Regions from separate parts of the Cerasibacillus sp. genome, predicted to be linked through region 2. Evidence: riboswitches for the same ligand, from Rfam matches in the RefSeq annotation. Region 2 holds a riboswitch; each other region holds the start of a gene.
What was found. A riboswitch is a leader RNA that binds a small molecule or an ion and turns the genes downstream of it on or off. The one in region 2 is predicted to bind thiamine pyrophosphate.
Positions count from the first base shown of each region.

Region 1: it holds a riboswitch for thiamine pyrophosphate, as region 2 does, so the genes downstream of both, VIG73_RS01695 (ABC transporter substrate-binding protein) here and tenA (thiaminase II) in region 2, are expected to answer to the same signal.
Region 3: it holds a riboswitch for thiamine pyrophosphate, as region 2 does, so the genes downstream of both, thiT (energy-coupled thiamine transporter ThiT) here and tenA (thiaminase II) in region 2, are expected to answer to the same signal.

Region 1 covers NZ_DATBTY010000006.1:96,607-103,289, forward strand. Annotated here, with positions in the region: gene VIG73_RS01685 (hypothetical protein) at 1-1,767, shown strand, start outside; gene VIG73_RS01690 (ABC transporter ATP-binding protein) at 1,742-2,416, shown strand; TPP riboswitch at 2,478-2,589, shown strand; gene VIG73_RS01695 (ABC transporter substrate-binding protein) at 2,684-3,691, shown strand; gene VIG73_RS01700 (thiamine-binding protein) at 3,706-3,996, shown strand; gene VIG73_RS01705 (ABC transporter permease) at 3,998-4,783, shown strand; gene VIG73_RS01710 (ABC transporter ATP-binding protein) at 4,764-5,495, shown strand; partial or broken gene VIG73_RS15775 (transposase) at 5,504-5,759, opposite strand; gene VIG73_RS01720 (manganese catalase family protein) at 6,102-6,683, opposite strand, start outside.
Region 2 covers NZ_DATBTY010000052.1:730-7,412, reverse strand. Annotated here, with positions in the region: gene VIG73_RS09065 (TetR/AcrR family transcriptional regulator) at 1-519, opposite strand, end outside; gene VIG73_RS09060 (ABC transporter permease) at 532-1,644, opposite strand; gene VIG73_RS09055 (ABC transporter ATP-binding protein) at 1,641-2,363, opposite strand; gene tenA (thiaminase II) at 3,207-3,878, opposite strand; TPP riboswitch at 3,990-4,093, opposite strand; gene adh (aldehyde dehydrogenase) at 4,271-5,791, shown strand; gene VIG73_RS09040 (DUF779 domain-containing protein) at 6,171-6,539, shown strand.
Region 3 covers NZ_DATBTY010000062.1:2,123-8,805, forward strand. Annotated here, with positions in the region: gene VIG73_RS10520 (ABC transporter ATP-binding protein) at 1-1,450, opposite strand, end outside; gene VIG73_RS10525 (energy-coupling factor transporter transmembrane component T) at 1,451-2,293, opposite strand; gene VIG73_RS10530 (DUF4430 domain-containing protein) at 2,370-3,137, opposite strand; gene VIG73_RS10535 (hypothetical protein) at 3,325-3,510, opposite strand; gene thiT (energy-coupled thiamine transporter ThiT) at 3,691-4,281, opposite strand; TPP riboswitch at 4,366-4,469, opposite strand; gene VIG73_RS10545 (Hsp20/alpha crystallin family protein) at 4,565-5,014, opposite strand; gene VIG73_RS10550 (acetyl-CoA hydrolase/transferase family protein) at 5,331-6,614, shown strand.

The DNA.
Region 1 (6,683 bases), on a different contig from region 2:
AGAGAGTGGAAAAGTAAACATAAGGATGGGCTTGCCATTCGTACATTAGTCGAAATGCCTGCCGATTATGAGCAATTTTTGGATGAGTATATTCGTAAAAAACGTATGCACAACAATGAAGTCTATGTATTTCATGCCCATGATGGTCCTTCTCCTTTTGAAGATTACCCTTTTTTTGTTAATAAGGAAAAGAAACTTGTCGCAGATGATGGTACGGGAAAGGGCGAAGGGTATTTAAGTGGATTTTATAGGAAATTTGGACAACGCATTGGCTATCAGCTTGACCCAGTCGTTTATAACATGGTAGATAACAAGAATCTGAGCATTAATCAGATGGGAATCGATGAGAATTATGGCGCGCCGATTTATAGAAAGATGACAGAAGTGGAATTTTTTGAAGTTGATGATGCAAATATTCCACTAAATGAAGATGATGCATTTGAATTTTCTCATGTAGGATTCTTTTCAATTGAAGAAAACCAAGATATGTTAGCGTCTTCCCCTTTAGGTATTTATGGGCGTGATATGCCATATTTGGCAACAGATTCATCAGTGAAACTTCATCCATCAGCTGTGCCGGGAAGTTTTATAACGACACCTGCACACGGACTGATTTCGATTGATTGGGCGGAGAAAATAAAAGGTGAGGCTCCGATTGACGCGATTCGAGTTAAAGTTGCCGGAATTACTGGCTATGATAAACGAGCGGCAACACTTATTCGTGAGTTAGCAGATGAATGGGAAGAAGCTGGTTTTACGGTTGATATTGTAGCAGGGGCATCACTTCAAGACCTCACCGTTGATGTTGAAGGAATTGGTAAAGTTGTTCAAATGTTTACGACGTTAGGAGCAGCAGATACGGTCATATCGAGTTGGAATGCGCTTCAAGTGCTTTTAACTTTATTATATGGTTTGGTAGCACTTACATTTGTCGGTTATTCATTTTCTAATTTACTTGTAGACCGTCAAAGAGATGAACAATTGCTAGCACAACTCGGTTGGTCAGAAAAACTTATCCGCCGGGTTCGCTATAAAGAATGGATAACGATGTTAGGCATTCCTATTACTCTCGTGATGATTGGTTTTACCGTTTATGGTATGTATATCAATGACTGGTTACCACTTATTTTATCAGCTGTGATTAGTATTATCTTTCTACTTTTACTTTTATTAGCCAGCTTCGTACAGAAAAAGAAAATACGACATCCTAAGAAACAAGGTAAAACGGTCGTTATGCAAAATATTCGTTTTTATAAATCAAGCATTATTGCCGCATGTATTCAGTTGTTTTTAATGACGCTTTTGACATGTTTTCTACCATTCTTCTTAATACAAACGGTCGCAAATACGACACTCACAAGACTTGGTGCTTATGTACATGGCGAAGTTGAGGGGTTATTTTACCTTGTTATCGTCCTATTGTACGTGTTAAGTTTAACAACAGTCTATCAATCACTTAGCCGTATGTGGGAAACACGTCAGTCAGAAATTAAGCTTTTTCTATATCTCGGTTGGGAGAAAAAAGCAATCCGAAACTATTTTATAAAAGAAGTGCTTATATGGGCTGGATTATCGATAGGTTTCGGGTGGATTGTAAGCTCTATCATTATGTTCATATTTATTGAGACGACGCTAATAGCATTTATATCAGGAATCATTGGATTTTTATTCATTTTGGCTGTGACTATTGGCGGTTCGATTTATTCATTACATCGAACACAAGTAAAAGGAGGTGCTACAATTGGACATCAAGCTTCATCATGTTAATAAATCATATGAAACAGGTGTCGAAACAATTAACGTTTTAAAAGAAATTGATTTTACCGTTGCATCTGGGAGTTGGCTTACGATAACTGGTCCATCCGGTTCTGGTAAAACAACATTACTGCGACTTTTATCAGCTATTGAGCAAGCGGATCGTGGACAAGTGATAATTGGCGAACTTGATGCGATGACAGCACTTGAAGCAGAACGTCGCTCTTTTCGTCGGAAATATATCGGCTATATTTTTCAGGACTTTCAACTGTTTGATCAGTTCGATGTGCTTACGAATGTGATGATTCCTTTATTACCATACGAATCGAAAGCTGTTGTCAAAGAAAAGGCGGAACAATTGCTTGACATGGTTGGCCTTACGAATAGGAAAAATCATATGCCATCACAATTATCTGGTGGAGAAAAACAACGAACAGCCATTGCTAGGGCCTTGATGAATGACCCACAGCTCATATTATGTGACGAACCAACAGGAAACCTAGATCTTAAAAATCGTGATCAGATTATGGCTATTTTACAAGATATCCATAAAAAAGGCGCAACGATTGTCCTTGTCACACATGATTTAGAACTGACAAAACATGGTAATTTCCAATTTGAACTAAGAAATGGCGAAATCGTGGATCGTATAATGAATTGAAGAAGCTTCATCTTGAAATTTAATCGTCGATATGGCATAGTTATGATGAAGACAAATAAAAGATTCATTGTAGGGGTACCAGTGTTTTGCTGGTTGAGATTGTATCCGTAAGATACTAACTCTTTGAACCTGATCTGGTTAATACCAGCGAAGGGAACATGTGACACAACTATGTCTATATATGTGTTCATGCCCCTAGATTTTCTAGGGCTTTTTTTATGAATTCGTATCATTCCCTACGACTGAATCGAAAAAAGGGAGATTAACATGAAGAGACTACTAGCTATACTCATCACTGTATTACTTATTATGACAGCTTGTGGTAATAATGATACAAAAGAAAAAACATCTGATGAATCAAACAAGAAGAAAGATGAATTAACAGCAGTAAAAGTTGTTTTAGATTGGACACCGAATACAAATCATACAGGTCTATATGTCGCTCAGGAAAAAGGTTACTTTCAAGAAGAAGGCTTAGAAGTAGAGATTATGTTGCCAGGTGAAGCTGGAGCTGACCAACTGATTGCATCGGGACAAGCTGATTTTGGAATTAGTAACCAGGAGAGTATTACAGAAGCAAGAGTTCAAGATATCCCACTTGTTTCGATTGCAGCAATCATTCAACATAATACATCAGGTTTTGCCGCACCGGTTGATAAAAATATAAAATCACCGAAAGATTTTGAAGGTAAAACATATGGTGGCTGGGGCTCACCTGTAGAAGAAGCTGTCTTATCAACATTGATGAAACAAGACGGTGGCAATATTGATAAGTTAAACATCGTTAATATCGGTACAGCGGATTATTTCACTGCTGTTACACGTGATATTGATTTTGCTTGGATCTTCTATGGATGGACAGGAATTGAAGCTGAATTGCGTGAGGAAGAATTAGACATGCTCTATTTAACTGATTTCTCGGATAAGCTCGATTATTACACACCTGTTCTCGCTACAAGTGAAGAACAAATTGAAAAAAATCCAGAAACAGTAGAAAAGTTTTTAAGTGCCGTATCTAAAGGATATGAATTTGCGATAGAAGACCCTGAAGCAGCGGCAAATATTTTAATCGATGCGGTACCAGATCTTGACGCAGATTTAGTAAAAGCTAGCCAAGAGTGGCTAAAAGATAAATATCAAGATGATGCTGAGCGTTGGGGCGAACAAAAACTAGAAGTATGGGAAAACTATGCAGAGTGGATGCTGGAAAATGATTTACTTGATAAAGAATTAGATAGTGATAAAGCATTTACAAATGAATTTTTACCAAAATAAAAGAGGTGTCCATCATGGCAAACGCACTTATAAGTATACAAATTATACCAAAGACGAAAAATGGTGAAGATGTCATTCCATATGTTGATGCAGCTATTGAGGTCATTGAACAATCTGGTGTTAAATATCAAGTGAATCCACTTGAAACAACGATGGAAGGTAATTTAAGCGAATTGTTAGCGATTGTCGAACGTATGAATGAAAAAATGGTGGAACTGGGTAGTTCGAATGTGATTTCACAAGTGAAAATATTATATGAACCAAGTGGTGCTTCAATGGATAAATTGACGGAGAAGTATCGATAATATGAAGCAATTAATAAATAAAGGATGGCGACCATTATTGGTCATCATCCTTTTCATCATCGGCTGGGAAGTCGCTTGTCAAACATTCGAAATACCAACATGGCTCTTACCACCACCGAGCGATATAGTGGATGAAGCATTAACTGGTTGGAATCAGTATTCTAAACATATTTCATCAACCGTGCAATTAGCAATTATTGGATTTTTAGTCGGTTCAAGTGTCGGAATTGTTGTCGCTATATCATTGCATCTCATTCCGTTTATGCGGGAGGCTTTTTATCCTGTACTCATTATATCGCAAAATATTCCTGTCATTGTTTCTGCTCCCTTACTTATTATTTGGTTTGGTTTCGGGATGTTACCGAAAGTAATTATTATTACACTTGTCTGCTTTTTTCCAATTACAATTGCTGCGTTAGATGGATTTAGACAGACGAATCGTGATTGGCTCCATTATATGCAAATGGCGGGTGCTTCTAAGTTACAAATTTTTAGGAAGCTTGAATGGCCACATGCTTTACCAGCTGTTTTTTCTGGTTTGAAAATATCGGCTACTTATAGTGTCATGGGAGCAGTTATTTCTGAATGGTTAGGTGCAAATAAAGGGATTGGTGTTTATATGACACTAGCATCATCTTCTTTTCGGACAGATCGGGTATTTGTCGCCATTTTCTTAGTGATTATTTTAAGTTTATTATTCTTTGGTCTTATCGTTTATATCGAAAAAAAGCTCGTCCGTTGGAAACCAATAGAAGAAGGGAATGCCCATGAGTCATTTAGTCATTAAACAAATCAATAAATCATTCGGAAATCATGCTGTATTAAAGAACCTATCCTTAACAGTAAATGATGGCGAATTCGTATCAATACTTGGTCCGTCTGGTAGTGGTAAAAGCACATTATTTCGTTTAATTGGTGGCATTAGTCTTCCTGATAATGGAGACATTTATTTAGATGAAGTAAAAATAAATGGACGTCGTGGTTCGATAAGTTATATGCCACAATCACCAGCACTACTCCCATGGCGAAGTATTTTAAAAAATGTCGTCCTTGGTGCTGAACTTCATGGTCCATATGATAAAAAAATAGCTCTGCAAATGATTGAACGTGCGGGTCTAAAAGGTTATGAAAATCATTATCCATATGAGCTATCAGGTGGAATGCAACAGCGTGTCTCTTTTATACGTGCATTGCTTAGTCCGCAAAAATTCATGTGTCTTGATGAACCGTTTTCTGCTCTTGATGAATTTACGCGCCTCGATATGCAGAAGTGGTTAATGGATGTATGGAGTGAATATCGCCGCTCAATTTTATTTGTGACGCATAATATTGAAGAAGCGATTTTTCTTTCTGACCGGATCATCATCTTGTCTGAACGTCCAGCGACCGTAAAACATGAATTCGTTATTCCTTTTCCACGTCCACGCCATGAAGGACTATTGTTAACAGAGGAATTTTTACACTTTAAAAAGAAAGTGTATGAGAAAATGCAGAAATAAGGTCTCAATTAATCATAAGAGAAAGGGGCTGGGACAAAACCAGTTTTAAATGAGAAAAATTGCGGAATCAACATTGAAATGTTGTTTCCGCAATTTCTTTTTTGTTTCGAATTTTGGCGGTATACTTCTTAAGTCTACCGCCATTAATGCAAATGCTCATTCATTTTCTACTTTCGATTTTCCTCTGACCGAAAATTGAGAGAATGACAAATTAGCCTTCAGGAATCCAAAAGCTGGTTCAACATCTATTTTACGTTTTTTATATTTGTTAAAATCTATTAGATGATAAAATACAAAAAATCCAAATTGGAAACGAGTAAAGTTCTCTACTCCTCATGGTTAAGCATAAATCTTTGAATCCATGCAGAGTAGTTAGTTCCACTCCGCATGGTTACGAACAAATTTTCAAATCCATGCAGAGTAGATAGTTCCACTCCGCATGGTTAAGCATAAATCTTTGAATCCATGCAGAACAGCTCGCTCTATTGATAATTCACGTACTGTCATTATGATTAGGAGAAGGAGACTGGGACATAAGGAAAAAGTGAACAAGAATAGTTTTTTCATTTTTCAGAGGTTTTGCCCCAGCCTCGTTTTATTGTTTAATTATATGTTTTCCATTAAACGTTTCGCTATTTGTTTATATTCATCTGGTCCAATACCTGGTGCGAATTCTTCTGGTAACTCATCTAAATCGGGAATAGGTGCTCCTTCAGGTGTCCCTTCTTTTACAATAAGGCGCTCGCCAGTTTCGGGATTGGTACCTTTCCATATTTTTCGTATGTCGGCATAATCTCCTGAATCATTCCAAGTAAATAGGACATTTCCAACACCTTGGTCTTCAAATTTCCGTGCATGATCAAACTTTCGATTATCTAAATTCGGGATTGGAAGCATTTTAGTTATATTGACACCTGTTATGATTTCAATCGCTTTAGCGTATGCCAGTATATGGACGCCACCTCTAACGAGTAAATAACCAATCATTTCACGAGCGGTTGGATGATCGGTCATTTCGTATACGCGCATCTTATGCGTACGTGCACCACATTCTAAAAAGAAGTTGTGTAGTAAATCTAATAATAAATTACCACTTGAAAAGACATAGCTACCATTCCATGGATGCCCCATTGAATCTCCTGGAATAGCTGTCTGTGCATTTGCTATAAAAGCATGTGTATTACGTTT
Region 2 (6,683 bases):
AAACTTAGCAATCGCAGTGGGTGGCAACTTCTTTAACATGCCTTTTTGTTGATAATCATTAATAACCTCTACAACCCGATGGTACATGTTGTCAGAAATGAGTTGTAAAAAATGTTCACGTAACTCCGGATGAAACGGCAATTCTTGGAAAATAATTTTTAATAGTGGTAGAAATTGAACGATGATATCACGGCGATTTTCGATAATGGCAGACAACAAATCTTCAGGCCGTTGGTAATCTTTATTTAGTAAATCGGTTAAATCATTAACAATATATGAGTCAGCTATTTTTTCCATAAAAGGTCCGACAATAGCAAGCAATAATTCCTTCTTTGTACGATAATGTCGAAAAATCGTTCCTTCCGCCACTTGTGCCTGTTTAGCGATTTCACTTGTTGAAGTGGCAGCATATCCTTTTTCGGAAAATAATTGTACAGCTGCTTTTAAAATTTGCTCTTGTTTCTCAGTGAGATTATTCGATTCAAAAAGTGTTTGCACAATTAATTCAAAACGCTCCATTGTTACCTCCAACTAAATACGTCGATATTTTTTTAATGCTAGGATATTTAAGAGCATAAAGGAAAATCCAAACGCAAGTAAAATGAACAGTTCTATTATGATATATTCAAAGCCCAATCCTTTATACATCACGTCGACAATGGCATTTCCAGCATAGTACATCGGCATACATTTTGCAATGAACTGGAGCCAATTTTCCATTGTATCAACAGGTATGATTCCAGCAAAGAAAATTTGCGGGATAATGATGAGCGGAATAAATTGCATCATTTGAAATTCAGAATTAGCAAAAGCTGAAAGTAATGTACCAAGTGTTAATGCGACAAAAGCAATGACCAGGTTTATCAGTATCACATGCCAAATAGAACCTATTAAAATAATATCTAGCACACGAATAGCATAAAAAACGACGATTAAAGTTTGAATGACAGCAAATAAACCGTAACCGAGTATATAACCAAATACAATATCACGCCGCTTAATTGGTGTTGCAACTAATCGCTCTAATGTGCCAGATGTTCTTTCCCGCAAAATAGCGATACCAGAAATAATAAATACGAAGAAAAAGACGAAAAAGCTTACAAAAATAGGTGCCAATTGATCAAAAAAGGTTGTCTCTTCATCTCCATATACATAAACTTTTTCAACTTCCGGGATGTCTTCTGGAGCTAATGTTGGTAGTTGTGCAAGTTGTGGAGCCATTTGTTTGATCTCCTCTATAAAGGAAGAGAGCTCACTCGTTTGTTTTTCTTTTTGTATGCTGGCAATCGATTGCTTCACTTTCATTTCAATCGCTTTTGATGTTCCCGTTTGTTCATTTTTTAAAATGATAACATAATTATCATCTTCCATGGTGACCATCGCATCCAGTTCATCATCCTCAATCGTTGACTTTAGCTTCATATTTTCATCGTATTGAACGACATCGACATCCTGTTCTTTTAGGTATTCGATAAATGAATCATTCGTATGACTTACGCCAACGCGTGGTGTCACGTCTTCATTTGAAAATAAATAATGAAGAATCGTGATAATAAACAACGGTGCAATCATCATTAAAGCAAGTGCGCGTTTATCCCGAAGCATTTGGATTACAATTCTTTTTGCTAAAGCGAATACTCTCATTGACTTTCCCTCCCCGCAAATAAAAAGACATCCTCTAAATTCGTTGTGTCATATTGGGATTTTAATGATTTTGGTGACCCAGATGTGATGATTTTTCCATCACGTATCATCGAAAGACGATCGCATTTTTCTGCTTCATCCATGATATGTGTCGTTAGTAAGATGGTTTTGCCGCTATGTTTTAAGCGCATTAATTCTTTCCAAATCGTTTGCCTTAATTCTGGATCAATTCCAACTGTCGGTTCATCTAAAATTATAACCTGAGGATCTTGAATGAGTGCAATCGCAAGGGATAATCTGCGTTTCATCCCACCAGAGTAGGTGGATACCTTTTTCTGTAAGTCTGTCGTCAGGTTGACAAGGTCACTGACATATGTAATGCGTTCTTTCTGTTGTGCTTTGTTCAGTGAAAAAAGTGAAGAAAAAAATTGTAAGTTTTCCCTCCCAGTTAAATCTGTATAGAGGGCATCGGCCTGAGCCATATAGCCAATATTCTCCAATACAGTTAAGTCAGGTACTTTTTTATCAAGCAAACGAACACTTCCAGCAGAAGGCCGATCCATACCAACAATCATTTTCACTAAGGTTGTTTTTCCAGAACCCGAGGGACCAATCAACCCGTAAATTTCACCATCTGCAACTTCTAAATCGATATCCTGTAACACATCTTTTTTGCCAAAACGCTTACTAATATTCTTAACGTCTATTGAGATGCCCATTTCATGACCTCCTCACATATAATGAGTGATTACTCACTTCGATTATAAAAGATGTCCTGGAATTGTCAATGAATATTTTATTATTTTGGCTTCATGAAGCGGAGCACAGGTTACAAGTAGACTAGAAAGATGAATAAAATGCTGATTAGTGCGCTTCACTCGTTACAAACTCATAAGAAAATTGAAAACCGTGTGGGGTAGAGCTTTCCACTCCTTACAAACTCATAAGAAAACCGAAATCCGTGTGGAGTAGATCCTTTCACTCCTTACAGTTTCATAAGAAAACTAAAATCCGTGCGGAGTAGCCCCCACCACTCCTTACAAACTCATAAGAAAATTGAAAACCGTGTGGAGTAGCCCCCTCCACTCCTTACAATCTCAAAAGAAAACCGAAATCCGTGCTGATTAGAGCTCTCCACTCGTCACAATCTCATGAGGAAATTGAAAACCATGCGGATTAGAGCTCTCCACTCCTTACAGTTTCATAAGAAAACCGAAATCTGTGTGGAGTATCGCCTTCTACTCCTTACAGTTTCATAAGAAAACCGAAATCTGTGTGGAGTAGATCCTTTCACTCCTTACAGTTTCATAAGAAAATTAAAATTCGTGCGGAGTAGCTCCCTCCACTCCTTACAAACTCATAAGAAAACCGAAATCCGTGTGGAGTAGAGCTTTCCACCCGATACGAACTCTAGAAAAAAGTCTCACCCGCAACGAGTAGAGCGCTGCAACCAATGCGGACTCGCGAAAAAGATCTCACCCGCGATGAGTAGGGCACTCCACCTGATGCAAAACCAAAAAAATTCACCCTCACGATAGAGGGTGAATTTCATTGCGGAAATTCTAGTCTTTCTCAGACAACCATTTTTCAAACGTATATGACATTTCCCAAAAGGCGAGTTCATATTCTTTGGCGATAATGAATTGGTCTTTTATTTTTTCCTTTTCCTTTTCACTTGCTTCTAATGCTAATTCATCGAGTAGGTCAATCTGCTCTTGTGTGGACTCTTGGAACCAGTCACTGGCATATGTTGCCAACCAGTTTTGATAGATTTCTTCCTTTGGTTTGGCGTCTTTATTGATACGACCGATGTCAGCATAGAGCCAATAACAAGGTAACATGGCGGCGACAATTTCTGCTAAACTACCTGATAAGGCTGCCCGATACATATGAGATGTGTAGGCGTATGCCGTTGGAGCAGGCTTGAAGTTTTTCAAATCCTCTTCAGTAATATTTAATATTTGCGCATGTTGCTTATGAACCGTTAATTCTGCCTCAGCTGTTAATTTTGCCTTTTCTGCAAGCATCGCTGACACAGCGAAATCATCGGCATGAGCTGCGGCAAACGCATGAATTTTACCGTAATGCTTTAGATAATAGATGTCTTGTAAAATATAGTAACGAAATGTTTCTAGTGGTAAATCACCTTTTACAATCCCTTGAACAAATGGATGATTTAAACTTAATTCCCAACTGTGCTTTGTTGCTTCTTTTAATTGTTGTGAAAATGACATAAAAAATCCTCCTCTTGTTATCGTTTCCGATTCTGGAGGAGGAAAGTGATTTCGCAGTTAAATATTGACTCGAAAGACCCCCAAAAGAGTCTAACCTAGTCAACTAATTGCTTGGCGAATCGTCCACTTCCCTCCGCTGGTGTTAACCAGATCAGGTTCCAAGGGTCCTAAACCTAATTAGTCTCAGCCTTTTTCAGGCTCCCCTAGTAGAAACGAAATATCTTTCACTCTTAGACTATCATATTCATCAAAAGAGTCAAATCATGAATATTTTTCAAAAACTTAATATAAACATGTTATCAGGGGGTATCATGTTTTTTTAAATAGCAACCCGTGATTACATAAGAAAACGACATGATACACCTAATCGTTTATGTGAGGAGGCTTTATTTATGAGATATGTCAATCCAAATACGAAAGGTTCAGTTGTGCAGTTTAAGGAGCGGTATGACAATTTTATAGGGGGTGAATATGTCCCACCGGTAAAAGGGAACTATTTTGAAAACGTCAGTCCTGTGACAGGTGAGGTGTTTTGTGAGATTGCCAGGTCGACGAAAGAAGATGTGGAACGTGCGGTGGATGTGGCGTATAAGGCAAAGGATGCCTGGGGAAAAACATCACCAGCTGAAAGGGCAAATATATTAAACAAAATAGCAGATCGAATCGAAGAAAACATCGATATGTTAGCGGTGGCGGAAACTTGGGATAATGGTAAAGCGGTGCGGGAAACATTAGCTGCGGATATACCACTAGCTATTGATCATTTCCGTTATTTTGCTGGAGCGATTAGAGCCCAAGAAGGTTCAATTAGTCAAATTGATGATGATACGGTTGCCTATCATTTCCATGAACCACTCGGTGTTGTTGGGCAAATTATTCCATGGAACTTCCCGCTATTAATGGCTACATGGAAAATTGCACCAGCACTCGCAGCGGGGAATTGTGTTGTATTAAAACCAGCTGAACAAACGCCAGCATCGATTCATGTTTTTCTAGAGTTAATCGGTGATTTATTACCTCCAGGTGTACTGAATGTAGTGAACGGATTCGGATTAGAAGCTGGTAAACCTTTAGCTACAAATAGTCGTATTGCGAAAGTGGCGTTCACTGGTGAGACAACGACAGGTCGGTTAATTATGCAATATGCATCCGAAAATATTATTCCAGTTACACTTGAATTAGGTGGCAAATCACCAAATATTTTCTTCAATGATGTGATGGATCAAGATGACGGATTTTTAGATAAAGCAGTCGAAGGACTCGTTATGTTCGCGTTAAACCAAGGCGAAGTTTGTACGTGTCCATCACGTGCGCTCATTCAAGAATCAATTTATGATGATTTTATGGAAAAAGCCATTGCAAGAGTAAAAGAAATTAAAGTCGGTCATCCATTAGATACCGAAACAATGATGGGTGCACAAGCGTCGATGGAACAAATGGAAAAAATCATGTCCTATTTGGAAATTGGAAAAGAAGAAGGCGCAGAAGTATTAGTTGGTGGAAGTAGGAATGAATTAGCAGGTGAACTAAGTGGCGGCTATTATGTCAAACCGACCATCTTTAAAGGGCATAATAACATGCGGATTTTTCAAGAGGAGATTTTTGGCCCGGTTCTATCTGTCACAACGTTTAAAGATGAAAACTCAGCGATGGATATCGCGAACGACACATTATATGGCCTCGGTGCTGGTGTCTGGACGCGAAATATTAATAAAGCCTATCGTTTCGGGCGTGGGATTCAAGCAGGCCGTGTGTGGACGAATACGTATCATCAATATCCAGCTCATGCCGCATTCGGTGGCTATAAAAAATCAGGCATCGGACGCGAAAACCATTTAATTATGCTTAGCCACTATCAACAAACGAAAAACTTGCTTATCAGTTATAGTGAAGAACCGACGGGGTTATTTTAATTTGACTATTGGTCTTCATTTTGAGAACGATTGCATATCACCTGTGGATATCAATTCGTAAGGAATGTAGATTAAGTATGCTTAGATAAGTCTTTAAGCGGGTACAACAGTATTGAAAATGTTTCATGTATGTCATACGAGTCTGCCAGGAATACCAAACCGCATGAGAAGTATGCTTAAATACTCATGGCAGGCTCATCAGCGAGTACAGTACCGTTCAAACACGTTTCTCAAGTACCCGCAGTATATTATCTATCGCTTGCGGCTGAAGTATTTCTTGTTAATGTTCTAAATGCATATCATAAAAACAGATTAAGGAGTGTTACTTCACTGATGGCACAACAATTGTAAGCGACAAAAAGAAAAAGGATGATATAAAATGATAAAACGCGTTGTTGCCACGGAAAAAGCGTTAAAGTTAATTGGTTTTCTAAAAGAAAGGCATGGTCCATTAATGTTTCATCAATCTGGTGGTTGCTGTGATGGCAGCTCACCGATGTGTTATCCACGTGATGAATTTCGCGTTGGAGATGCGGACGTTTTATTAGGAAAAATAGGGTGCGCGCCGTTTTATATGGCAAAAGATCAATATGAATATTGGCAGCATACGCAATTAATTATCGATGTTGTTGATGGGCGTGGTGGAATGTTCTCATTAGAGGGACCAGAAGGGAAGCGATTTTTAACACGTTCACGCGTGTTTACAGATGATGAGAAACGAAAATTAAATCTGACATTTAAACATTAATTCTCCTATCTAATAATGCTGTATCGTTGTGAAACGGTATCGATTGTAATGGAAATGTCCGTCCGAAAAATAGCCGCTTCACAATCAATCTTGTTAATCAGGTGCAATTGGAATTAGTAAAATCATTAAATATTCGTTGTCGGC
Region 3 (6,683 bases), on a different contig from region 2:
AATCAATATCATGAGAAACCATTACAATCGTTACTCCTTCCTTGTGTAATGCTGTTAGATAGCGACCGAGCTCTTTCTTAGCGAAAGGATCTAGCCCCTTTGTAGGCTCGTCAAGGAATAAAATATCAGGTTGGCGCAGTAAGAGACAAGCAAGTACAACTTTTTGCATTTCTCCATATGAACAGTCATACGGATGCTGTTGTAAAAGATGTTCGACATTGAATCGTTTAGCCATCTTTATCATGTGCTGCTCGCCATCATCGCCTTGGTTTAACATCGCTTGCATTTCTTTTTCTACGGTGTCATACATGAAGAAAGCTTGTGGTTGTTGTGGCATAAATCCAACCCGGCTCAACGCGGTTTTATGAGGCTTTTCTTGAAAAAGTTCTACACGTCCGCGTTTAGCCTTTTTAATACCAAGGCAAATCTCTAGTAACGTTGTTTTCCCTGATGCATTCCCACCAATAATGGTGTAAAAATCCCCTTTATAAATGGTTAATGATAAGCGATTTAAAATGGATGGGGCATTTTTCGAAAAATAGAAGGTCACGTCTTTTAACGTAACAATTGGTTGTTCTTGTTCTACATTCCGACTTTGCCGCTTACTGTCTCTCATAGGTAAGGTCTGCTTTAACCATACGCGACCATCATTAACGGTTAGGGGAATGTTGTCTTTTATCGGTTGTTGTGCTTTCTCTAAATATAAATGAGCTAGATCTGGTAGATAAGCGTGATATTTTATTTCTCGTGATTGAAAAAGCTGATATAACATATCCCGACTGTTTCCGGTGAAACGCACTGTTCCTTCATCAAGCATAATCACACGGTCACATATCTGAAATAAGTGGTCAACCCTGTGTTCAGCAATAATAATCGTCATCCCTAAATCGTGATGCAGTTGTTCGAGGATTTGTAAAACATGTTTCGCATGTACGGGATCTAATTGTGAAGTCGGTTCATCAAGAATGAGTACTTTTGGACGTAATAATAAAACAGATAACAGATGAACAAGTTGTTGTTCTCCACCAGATAAGGCATCAGTTTTTTTATAAAGCAGGTTTTCAATCTTGAAGAAATGCCCTAGTTCGGCAACACGCTTTCGCATTTCCACTGTTGATAAACCGTGATTTTCCAGACCGAATACGAGCTCCTGTATGACGGTGGGCATAACCATCTGTTCTTCAGGATGTTGTGAAATAAAGCCAATCTGCTTTGTTAATTGCTCGTCAGACCATAAATGAATCGGTTTATTTTGGTAAAGCATCTCACCAGATAATTCGCCAATAGGGCGTAGAACAGAAGTTAATAAACGTAAAAGCGTTGTTTTTCCACAACCACTCGGCCCTGTTAACAGAATAAACTCGCCGGCATTAATGGATAAGTGGAGTTGATTTAAAACATCTTTATTCGCATCAGGATAACGAAAAGACACATCATATAGCTGAAACATTTAAGCAGTGCTCCTTTCAATAAGCAAAGGCATTAAATAAAGGAAAATCATTATGATATACATGCCCCAATCAAACGGATAGAAATGTAACGTTCCTAGTCGTGGATAAATATAGATGTTACCATAACCTAGAATACTTCCCGTAAAGCAGAGTATAAATAACAAAAGCAAAATGATCATCACAAACCAGTCACGTTTCTCCATATAAAAAGGCGTATACATCGTTCGTTTTTGATTGCCATAACCACGTGCTTTCATGGAATCAGCAGTTTCTATCGATTCTTCTAAAGACCAAGTGATTAAGGCTTGTAGTTGCAACATAGCTGTTTTAATTGGTGATTTATTTGATCCGCGAACATGTTGAATGGCTCGAATTGTTTCTAGCCGATTCATTAATAACGGCACAAAACGTAGTGCAATCATGACTAAAAGCGCTGTTCGTGGAAGAAGATTAGCAAATAAATATAAAAAACGCTGACCATGTAGGACGTGTTGAAAAGAGATAAATAATAACATCATGCCACCGATCATTAGTGCAAGACTGATACCATAAATTAACGCTTCAAGCGTTATTTGTCGGTTCCCAAGATAAAACAAGATATGGCTACCTCGTGAGACAAAAAGCGGATTTAATAAAATCATAACCCCCATCAATAAAAGGATACTAGATAGCCGCTTTTTAATGGATTTTCCCTCATCTTGTTGCCAGACAATCCAAATTAATAATAGGAAGGTGGTTAATAGGAATACGGGATGATTTATTTGAAACAGCATCACGCCAATTAAGATATAGTACATTAATTGAACAATAGGATGGATGCTTAAAAAGCCTTGTTCACTCACGTTCAATACTCCTTTCAACCTTATTAACTCGTTTTGCCAAAAGTCTTGGTCTTCAAGCATAGTCAAGTGGTAAGTCTCACCGGGCGCCAATATCTTTGCCTAAGTCTTTCGTGTAGAGCCACTCAATATGATCCCCAGGCGACACTTTAATCGCCCCGGCACTTTGGTGGGCAAATACACCATTAACTCGGAACATCCAACCACTTCCAGGTCCGTGGTCCATTTCATAGACGTTAGCAATGCCCCTAATATAAGCGGTCGATCCCTTTCCAGATATATCACGTTGAATATTTCTGTCCTTTGTGATATGTAATAAAGCATCTAAGGCAGTATCATTTTTATAAATAGTGACATTTGTATGAGCTAACGGGATATTGTCATTTGAAATTTTGATGACCATTGTCACAGTTCCAATGCTATCATCTGATTTGGTATCATTTTTTTGTTCGTTTCGTGGCGTCTGCTTCGGTTTTTTTGTTTTCTTTTGTGCTGTTTGATTTTGTTGTACTTGTTTAGTTGGCAAATTGCCTTGTTTTGTTTCTGTTTTTTTAGTCGTTTGTTTTGATTCCTGCACTGGCAGAGCGTCTGCATCGTTTTTCTCTTTTACGACGGTTTGTTGTGACGTTTCTTCCCGCTTTGGTTTAGTTTCAATTTTATCTTCATGGTGTTTTTTAGGTTGATCGTCCGCTTTAGTAATTGTAAAACTCGGTTTTATTTGTAAAGCTGTATGATGTTCTGAATGATTGGTAGCTGAAAAATCGAGCCCACTCGGCTTTTGTAATGAATCAGCACAGCCATTCAAAATGATCATTAGTATAAAAATTAATATTAATCTTATACGCATAAGAATCCCTCATTTTCTTGATCATACCTCTAGAATAGAGTGTATGCACTTGTTCTTCAACTCCTTAAGAAAATAAAAAAATGAGTTTGCCTTGGAAATCATTCTTGGACAAACCCGTTCATATTTAAATAAGTTTAGGAAATTAATTATTGATAGGGTAAAAAAAATCGAATGAAGTTGTTTGATGTTATGATGCTAGATTTCGCGAGAGGCTTTCTTTAAATTTACTTCCTTGTTGATGAAGTAGTGTTAAATTGATAGAAATGGGACGCTGATTTGGACGGTATACTTTTAAAATATTTGTTGTTACCTTAACAGAGCCGGCGATATTCATATGTCGATTTGTATAAAATTTCATTGACGGTTGACTCATTTTTCACCCTCAAGCTTTTTCTAGTGATCACTATAAATCTTTTGGATAATTCAAAAATATCATTACCAATAGTATCCTGATTAAATGCGATTGTCAATATACTTCAATGAAAAATAATTATCAATCTGTCTTATTAATTGCAAAAAAAAGGTGGGAGATTTTTCCCACCTTAATGAAATATTATGCGGCTTGTTGTCTTCTCTGAGATGCTACTGTAACTAGTTGTGGTGCTTTTTTAATCAGTAAGACTAATATAATGGCACAAAGAACCGAAGCGCCAAGGAACGTAATCCCGTTCATCGTTAACGAGAAGATGACAGGTGTTTTTCCTGCTTCAATGGCGTACTTTTTAAAGAAGATGACACCGGCAACAAAATGCCAGAAATAACGAGCTGCACCACCGACAAATGTTGCAACGACAATCCATACAATTGCTGTCCCCATTTTTTTATCTTTTAAACTACTTTTAATTATACCTGAAAACAGCCCGGCAAATCCGATACATGTAAAGGCAATAAAGTATTCAATAAATGCTTGTGTAGGGGTTAAAATCCAGGCATCACCTGTTGCAATTTGCAAAACCCCCCATAAAAACCCGGATATCGTCGCGGCAAGAAAGCCTCTGCGAAAAGCAATAATAAAAATCGGGACCATAGCAAATGAGATGGAAATCGATGGATTTGGTTTAAATGATGGGAATAAATCGAGTACCATCGCAAATCCAGCGAAAATCGCTATCTCTAATAATGTTTCTAAATCAAATCGTTTCATAAAAAAATGCCTCCTCTAATGGTGTACCACTGAGGGAGACATCGTGAAATAGGAAAGATGGCATACTCATACATACCTTCATTCCGCATTATTTCACCACATCCCTACGTTAGTACTAACTAGACAGGTTCGAAGGGTTAGAACGCATGAACGTTCAATCTCAGCGAAAAGCTCCCCTTGTGGTCACTTCATTATTCATTTCCATCCCATCATAACAAATATATGTCCGTTTTAAAAGCAAAAAAACCATGCCACCTATAGTTTTGGCATGGTTTAAATATGATTAAAGAATATCAATTCGTCTTGATTCTGGCGTTTTCGGATCTAATTTAGGTAGTTTTATTTTTAAGACGCCTCGTTTTAATTTAGCTTTAATTTTATCTTCATCAATATTATCGACATAAAAGCGTCGAATAAACTCTCCGTAGTGACGCTCTTGACGAATAATTTTATCTTGCTTATCTTTCGTTTCTTCTTCTTCCTCACGTTTCGCATGAATTGTTAAATAATTATCGTCTACTTGAATGGTAATATCATTTTTGTCAAATCCTGGAAGTTCCGCTTCCACATAATAAGCATCTTCCGTTTCTCTGACATCAGTACGAAAAGAATTGAAATTCCCATTTAATGGTGCAATTCCTTCTCGATCAAATACTTCATTGAAGGACTTTAACATGCGTTCGAATAAATCCAGCTCGTCATCTTTTCTTTTAAATGGCTTTAAGTCAAACATATGAATTTCCTCCTTCTTTTTGTGTATCTCTCACTTATTATTATACCTTGTTTTTTCATGTTATTTGGTTCGTTATATCATTTTTCAATTAAATGTCATAGTTCACTTCATTGTAAAATTCAACATTCTTCGACAAAAAATTCAATATGGATGACAGATAACATTTTATTTTGTAAAGTATATACAGATGCTGTTTTTGCTGTTGTATAGCATGAATTGTCGCTAAGATTATTAACATTTTAACACTTCAGCAATGAATAGTTCAGAATGATCTAAGAGGTTAGGGTAACTTAATTCAAAAAGGGGGATAAGCAATATGGACTTGCAAAAATTATACAATGAAAAACTTTGCTCTATCGAGGAAGCGGTTTCATTCATTCAGCCTGGAGACGACATTATTACACCGATATTAGCCGGAGAGCCTTACAAATTAATGAAACAATTAGAATCACATGAAGGCCTCTCAGGAAACCGTTTAATTCAAATGTTTTCAACTCGTGATGTAATCGATGTTGAACCAGAAAAACTTCAAATTATTAGTACTTTTTTAGGGGCATCAGAAAGAAAAGCATTCAAAGAAGGAAAAATTGATATTTTACCAAACCACTTTTCCGATATGCCTAAATTACTAAATCAGTTTACAAATAATCAAGTCGCGATGGCAGTCGTTTCACCGATGGATGACGAAGGTTATTTTTCAATGGGAACTAACTGTGACTATGTAGCAACTGTCTTTCCTTACGCTAAAAACATTATTTTAGAAGTGAATGAACATATGCCACGTACATATGGAGAGAATCGTGTTCATATCTCTGATGTAAGCGCATTAATCGAAAATCATGAGCCAATCCCTGCATCACCTGATTTAAGAGTATCAGAAAAAGACCGAATCATTGGTGAATATGTAGCAGAGCTCATTGAAGATGGCGATACCATTCAAATCGGATTCGGTTCTATTCCAAATGCGATCATCGAACAGTTGACATCACACCGAAATTTATCTGTGCATACGGAAATGATACCGGAGAAAATTATTGATCTATATGAAGCAGGCGCCATTACTAATGAGAATAATCTATTTAAGAAAGGGAAGTTAACAGCTACATTTGCATTCGGCTCGCAGCGTTTATATGATTTTATCCATGAGAATGAAGATATTTATATGTTACCAGTCAATAAAACGAATAATGTTGTCGATTTGTCTAAAATGAAAAACTTAGTCACAGTGAATGCGGCTGTTGAAGTTGATTTCCTTGGCCAAGTGAACTCAGAGATGATTGGCGGCACATATTGGTCTTCTTCAGGTGGGCAAGCTGACTTCCAAATTGCTTCACATCTCGCTGAAAATTCAAAGGGTATTTTAACATTACATTCAAGTGTAAAAAAAGATACCATTTCAAAAATTGTTCCGACTTTACTGCCAGGAACACCTGTGACAACTTCGAAAAATGATGTCGACTATATTGTAACTGAATACGGTGTGGCTCGCTTACGTGGAAAAACAATTCGCGAACGTACGAAAGAATTAATTCGCATTGCACATCCTAAGTTTAGGGAGGAACTAGAGTTTGAAGCGAAGAAAATGGGCTACTTAGTATAAAATATTTACCCTGGACGAAAGCTGTCCGGGGTTTTTTAAAAATAATGTGAAGAGCACTTCGTTATATAG